2 regions of the Alkaliphilus crotonatoxidans genome follow, and region 2 is predicted to be linked to the other one. Evidence: riboswitches for the same ligand, from Rfam matches in the RefSeq annotation. Region 2 holds a riboswitch; the other holds the start of a gene.
What was found. Region 2 has a riboswitch for FMN ahead of ACYQ1I_RS08475 (ECF transporter S component). Riboswitches for the same ligand answer to the same signal wherever they lie in the genome.
Positions count from the first base shown of each region.

Region 1: it holds a riboswitch for FMN, as region 2 does, so the genes downstream of both, ribD (bifunctional diaminohydroxyphosphoribosylaminopyrimidine deaminase/5-amino-6-(5-phosphoribosylamino)uracil reductase RibD) here and ACYQ1I_RS08475 (ECF transporter S component) in region 2, are expected to answer to the same signal.

Region 1 covers NZ_BAAHXS010000004.1:242,191-245,599, reverse strand. The annotation lists gene ytaF (sporulation membrane protein YtaF) at 1-531, opposite strand, end outside; FMN riboswitch at 959-1,083, shown strand; gene ribD (bifunctional diaminohydroxyphosphoribosylaminopyrimidine deaminase/5-amino-6-(5-phosphoribosylamino)uracil reductase RibD) at 1,212-2,333, shown strand; gene ACYQ1I_RS03705 (riboflavin synthase) at 2,314-2,967, shown strand; gene ACYQ1I_RS03700 (bifunctional 3,4-dihydroxy-2-butanone-4-phosphate synthase/GTP cyclohydrolase II) at 2,987-3,409, shown strand, end outside.
Region 2 covers NZ_BAAHXS010000004.1:1,261,334-1,264,742, forward strand. The annotation lists gene ACYQ1I_RS08465 (amidohydrolase) at 1-319, shown strand, start outside; gene ACYQ1I_RS08470 (hypothetical protein) at 355-837, shown strand; FMN riboswitch at 924-1,047, shown strand; gene ACYQ1I_RS08475 (ECF transporter S component) at 1,169-1,783, shown strand; gene tsaE (tRNA (adenosine(37)-N6)-threonylcarbamoyltransferase complex ATPase subunit type 1 TsaE) at 1,939-2,397, shown strand; gene tsaB (tRNA (adenosine(37)-N6)-threonylcarbamoyltransferase complex dimerization subunit type 1 TsaB) at 2,394-3,110, shown strand; gene rimI (ribosomal protein S18-alanine N-acetyltransferase) at 3,111-3,409, shown strand, end outside.

The sequences.
Region 1 (3,409 bases), 1.0 Mb from region 2:
AAATAGAAGCAGTATAAAATTCATAATGGCTGCAATCAATAAGGTCAATACAATAGCGGCAATAGAGGTAATTGAAAGGGCAATACCCACTGCCAGGGAATCAACCGCCAGGGCAAAGCCGAGTATTACGGCCTCTTTAATATCAATAACACCAGAAATATCCAGGTCTATTTGAGTCGGGTCCCTTAAAATATTAATAGCAATCCCCAGAGATTTTATACTGATGGTGGCAATGGCAGTAGCCTCTGCTAAGCTCTCCCTTGGATAACGATGATTCAGATAACCCTGAATTAAATACCATATACCAATTAATAAAATAATAAAAGAACCTAAAAGGTCGGTAGATCTTGGGGGCAGAAACCTGCTTAAGAAATTGCCTGCAAAAAAACCACATCCCAATAATAAAACAGAAATGAAATTTAGGACGACAATTGATCGCAGGGGTACTTTGATACGTTTGATTCCAAAGGCTACACCAACACTAAAGCTATCTATACTAACGGCCGCTGCAATGAAGAAAGCCTGTAGCATAAGAACCCTCCTTTTGTCATTATTGACTACAATATGTAAAAAAAACAATAAAGGTACCAATCAATATTTGCTAAAGGCCATAAGGAGCTTATAATTACAGGCATAATTTAATTTTTTATAGACATTTAAGAGGTGTTGAATAAATACAAGTATAGTAAAACATCTGTAATCATGTAAAATAGAGGGTAAGTTGCATATTTATAAATGACCCATTTTCGTATAGGGAATTTTCTAACATAATAAGTCATTGAATACTAAGCAGGAAAGTTCTTATTTTATATATCAATAACTAACTTAAAGAGTAGATATAATATATTTCAACAACCCATTGGGTTAAAGAATATCTATAATATAAGAGCAGTAGCATAATTACTTTTTAGACTTGTTGTTAATGGAATTTTATGATATTGTATAAATGACAAAATAATATGACCTTCAGGGCAGGGTGAAATTCCCGACCGGCGGTAACGCGTATGCGAAGCCCGCGAGCCGAAAGGCAGATCTGGTGTGATTCCAGAGCCGACAGTACAGTCTGGATGGAAGAAGGTAGAGAAGACAAAAATATCAAAAGCTAGTATTCAGCTATATATTTTTGTGTTTTCAGGATTAAATTAAAATTATCATGCCCTGGGGTTTATGCCTCAGGGCTTTTTATTTTGAATATTAAAGAGGTGAATTTAATGGATGAAAAAATGATGGAAAGGGCCCTTCAGTTGGCCGAAAGGGGATGGGGAAAAACCAGGCCTAACCCCCTGGTGGGGGCGGTTGTTGTGAGGGATCAACAGGTGATTTCTGAAGGCCATCATGATCGGTTTGGAGGAGACCATGCAGAGCTGGCGGCACTGAAAAAAATCGATTTCCAGGGGGAGGGGGCTACCCTTTACGTCAATCTTGAACCCTGCTCCCATCATGGAAAAACTCCCCCCTGTGTAGAGGCCATCATAAAATCTAAAATCAAACGGGTGGTGGTGGCCATGACAGATCCCAATCCCTTGGTGGCGGGTAACGGCATTAAACTTCTTAAAAACCATGGTATTGAAGTGACCCTTGGCGTATTGAGGCATCAAGCTGCCACATTAAATGAAATTTTTATCAAATATATTACCCAGAGAAAACCGTTTTGTATTTTAAAAACTGCCATGACCCTGGATGGGAAAATTGCCACAGTGACAGGAGACGCTAAATGGATTTCTGGTCAGAAATCCAGGGCCTACGTACATCATATTCGAAATCGGGTTTCAGGAATTATGGTGGGGGTCAATACAGTCATCGCTGATAATCCCATGCTCAACACTCGAAAATCCGGTCAAGAGGTGACGCACCCCACTAGAATTATTGTTGACAGCCATTGTCGTATCCCCTTAACCTCTCATGTTGTAACCACAGCCAAAGAACAGCCAACCATTATAGCATCCACAAGGGATGTTGATTCCCATCGAATTGCCCAGCTAAAGGAGCATCAGGTGGAGGTAATACAATTACCAAGTCGAAACGGACGGGTAGATCTGGTATCTCTAATGGCAGAGCTGGGAAAAAGGGAAATAGACAGTGTTCTCTTAGAGGGAGGCAGCACCTTAAATGGCAGCGCATTGGAAGCATCTATAGTCGATAAAATTATGGTTTTTGTTGCTCCTAAAATTCTGGGAGGGGAAAGGGCCCCTACACCAGTTGGCGGTAATGGCATTAAGCAGGTTATTGACGCCATTCAACTGGAAAATATAACAGTAAAAAGCTATGCAGAGGATATATTGATAGAAGCCTATGTAGAAGGGAGAGACAATAATGTTCACAGGGATTATTGAGGAAATCGGAACAATTAATAGACTATCTCGAAATGGTGATGGAGCCAGGCTGTTAATCAATGCAAAAAAAGTTCTTAACGATGTAAAGCTAGGTGACAGCATAGCAACCAATGGAGTCTGTTTGACGGTAACTGCCTATAATAGCCATAGCTTTCAGGTGGATGTTATGGCAGAAACCATGAGAAGAAGCAATCTGAGATATTTAAAGGTGGGTAGTCCTGTCAATTTAGAGCGGGCCCTAAGGCTGGGTTCAAGGCTGGGCGGCCATTGGGTCACCGGACATATTGATGATATGGGAACTATTGTATCCTTTCAACAGGAGCATAATGCCCAGTGGATCACCATAAAGCCCCCAAAGACCCTGGTGCGGTATATGATTCTTAAAGGTTCTATCGCCATAGATGGTGTCAGCCTTACTATTCAATATGTCGATTCAGAGGAATTTAAAGTATCCATTATTCCCCATACAAAGGATGAGACCCTTCTGCTTCGTAAAAAAATAGGAGATTCAGTAAACCTGGAATGTGATCTGATCGGAAAGTACGTAGAAAAGCTGATAAAAGTTCAAACAGAGGAAAAGAGTCAAAATAGCGGGCTTACCATGGAAGTGCTAACTCAAAATGGGTTTAATTAATGAAAGAAGGAGGTCAATTATGACATATCAATTCAATACGATTGAGGAAGCCATCGAAGATATTAAAAAAGGAAAGATGATTGTTGTCATTGATGATGAAGACCGGGAAAATGAAGGAGATTTAGTGGCGGCAGCGGAAGTAATCACACCTGAGATGATAAATTTTATGGCTCAATATGGCAGAGGCTTAATATGTCTCCCCATGACGCCGGAACGTTTAAGTGAGCTGGAGCTACCCCAAATGGTGACACGAAACACCGATGATTTTGGAACCGCCTTTACTGTTTCCATAGATGCAGCCGAGACCACCACAGGCATATCAGCCCATGAGCGGGCCCTAACAATTCAAAGGGCAGTGGCCTCCGGCGTAAAGCCCGTTGACTTTAAGCGACCTGGCCATGTTTTTCCCCTGGCAGCCAAGGCTGGTGGCGTATTAACAAGG
Region 2 (3,409 bases):
GAAAAATAAAACCTTTGAAACCCCAGGTATTTTAAATAAAGCTGGAGTGAAAGTGGCAATCATGACAGATCATCCGGTTATTCCATTGCAGCACTTGCCAATGTGCGCCGCTTTGGCGGTGGGGGCCGGAATGGCCGAGGAGGAGGCCCTAAAGGCGATCACAATTTACCCGGCAGAAATTCTTGGTCTGGCAGATCGAATCGGCAGCCTTGAGATCGGTAAGGATGCTGATATTGTCATTTGGGATAAACACCCCTTTGATATTCAGGCTTCTGTAGAATATACCATTATCAACGGAGAGGTTGTTTATCAGAAATAGTACATGGGGAAAAGGAAGTGTAAAGGAGATCAATAATGGATACGATGCCTTGGAATTTTGTTCTATTGGGTTCTATACCAGAGGCAATATTAATTGTTACCTTAGGCTTGCATTTATTGGGGAAGGAGATTCCCCCTAAAAGAATCATACTGATCGGTATTCTTCAGGGGATTGCCTCTTATTTCATTAGAAAATACATGAGCTTTGGAATCCACATGCTATGTCAGGCCCTTACACTGGTTATTCTTACTTTAATTGTACTGAGGATTAGTATTCGAGCCAGCTTCTTTTCTTGTTTAATCGGTCTGGTGATTAACGCCCTGGTGGAAACACCCTATTCCCTGGTGGCTTTAAAGCTCACGGGTTGGTCAATTGGCGAAATTATGTCAAGAAGCTGGCTTAGAATTTTATACTTTACGCCTAAGCTGATGATCCTATTGGGAATTCTTTTTTTATTGAAGCGATATAACTTTACCCTTGAAGAGGAAATATCCTATATGAAAAGGGCGTCTAACTAATTTAAGTTTTTTAATTAAACAAATGTAATTTTCTTGCAAAATTCCTCTGTTGGGGTTATAATAATATTAAAAATAAATAAAAGATATCTATTCTTCAGGGCAGGGTGAAATTCCCGACCGGCGGTTAAAATCCGCGAGTCGATTGTTAAAATCGATTGAACTGGTGAAATTCCAGTATCGACAGTAAAGTCTGGATGGGAGAAGATTAGTTTTGTTTTAGTATGAAAACTATGTCTATTCAACACCTGAAGAAAATCCTTCGGGTGTTTTTTATGTGGTTTTCTCCTGACTACAAAATAAAGAAGAATAGGTGAGACAAGGAGGCAGCAGTATGCAAAAAGTAGAAGGAACCTATGGCATAACTAAGAATAAGCTATCAACCAGCAGTTTAGTTAAGATCTCAATTTTAGCGGTAATGGGCTACTTATTAATGGCGATGGATTTTCCCCTGCCCATTTTTCCGGGATTTTTGAAAATTGACCTAAGTGATGTTCCGGCCCTGGTAGGAGGCTTTGCCCTGGGACCAATGGCGGGTGTACTAATCCAACTGGTTAAGGTATTTCTACATTTTATCACAAAGACCCAAACCGGTGGTGTAGGAGAACTGGCAAACTTTATAATTGGTGTTTCCTATGTTTTGCCAGCCACTTTAATTTATCATTTGAAAAAAGATAAATTACATGCCCTAATGGGGGTTTTTGCAGGAACAGTGGCTATGTGTGCAGTGGGGGTACTGGCAAACCTGTATCTTTTAATTCCCTTTTATGCCAATTTTATGCCCTTTGAAGGGATTATCAGTATGGGTACAGCCGTTAATCGTCATATAGTAGACTTAAAAACCCTGGTGATCTACGGGATCACCCCCTTTAATCTCTTTAAAGGCCTGTTGATTGCCCTGGTGACATCATTAATCTATAAAAGAATCTCTCCCCTGCTAAGAAGGTAGGGTAAAAAAATCCGGTAGTGTTTAACCCTACTGGAATTTTTTTTGTCTACTTATGCTTTTCTGTTATGAGAAAATAAAATATACTAAAATAGTGTATAGTATGGATAGTATTATAATAAAGTTAAAAAATGACGATAAGTAGGTGTAGATGTAGTATGATCTGTAAAAAAATCTATAACGAAGAGGCCACAGCGGCAGTGGCGATAAGACTGGCTGAAATGGTGAATCCCGGAGACATCATTTGTCTATCGGGAGATTTAGGGGCTGGAAAAACCACTTTTACCCAATACTTTGCCAGGGGGCTTCAAATATCAGAGGCTGTTACCAGTCCTACCTTTACCATTATCCAGGAATATGATGGCAGGCTTCCATTGTATCATTTTGATGTTTATCGCATTAGCAATCCCTTTGAAATGGAAGATATCGGCTATGAGGAATATTTTTATGGCGATGGGGTGTGCATCATAGAATGGCCCACCCAAATTGAGCCTTTGCTTCCTGAAGACTATCTCTGGATTGATTTAACCGTAGTTGATGAATCAGAAAGAAATTTATGTGTAAGGGGAACCAATGATTATTATCAGAATATGATTGAGGAGTTGTTTAAGGAATGAAAATATTAGCGCTGGATTCATCCTCTATAGCCGCCTCTGTGGCGATATTGGAGGAAGAAAGGCTGTTGACAGAAATCGTAATTAATCATCAAAGAACCCATTCAGAAAAGCTGGTACCCATGATTAAGGCTGCCCTGGAACATTGCAGCCTGACGCCGTCAGATATTGATATCTTTACATCAACCCTGGGACCTGGCTCCTTCACGGGTTTACGAATTGGCCTTACTACCATTAAAGCCATGGCCCAGGCCCTTGATAAACCTGTAGTGGGTATTTCTACCCTTCAGGCCCTGGCCTACCAATTTCCCTTTTGCAGCAGTATGATATGCCCCATCATCGATGCACAGCGGGAATCGGTTTATACAGCCCTTTATAGGCGCCAGGAAGAAGGGCTGGTTCAGCTAATGGAACCAAGGGTTATTGAGATAAAGGAATTGGTGGAAATACTAAAGTCCTATCAAGAAGGAGTCTTATTTACAGGAGATGCCCAGGCTAAATTTAAAGGTACATTGGCTGATTCCCTTGGTCAGGCGGCTACCTTTGCACCAGAGCCCATGTCTATGATTAGGGCAGCAATGGTGGGTGAACTGGCCAGAATAAGGGCCAAGGAGGGAAAACTTCAGACTGCCAGTGAGCTGCTGCCAATATATATGAGGAAATCCCAGGCCGAAAAACAGTATGAAGAGAAAATGAAAGGACAGGTATCAGGATAAATGGAAGGGTTAATGATCAGGCCTATGGAATTAAGGGATATTAAGCAGGTGGCCGATATTGAAAATCGCTCCTTCCCTGTTCCCTGGAGCCGGGGGGCCTTTGAAAAGGAAATTAAAAAAAATCGTCTGGCCAAATATATCGTATTGGAACGGGAAAATCAATTACTGGCCTTTGGCGGAATGTGGTTGATTATTGATGAGGCCCATGTCACCAACATAGCAGTAGACCCCAATTATCGAGGATTAGGCCTAGGCAGGCAGCTGGTTCAGGGCATGATTCAAGGGGCAAGGGAGCTGGG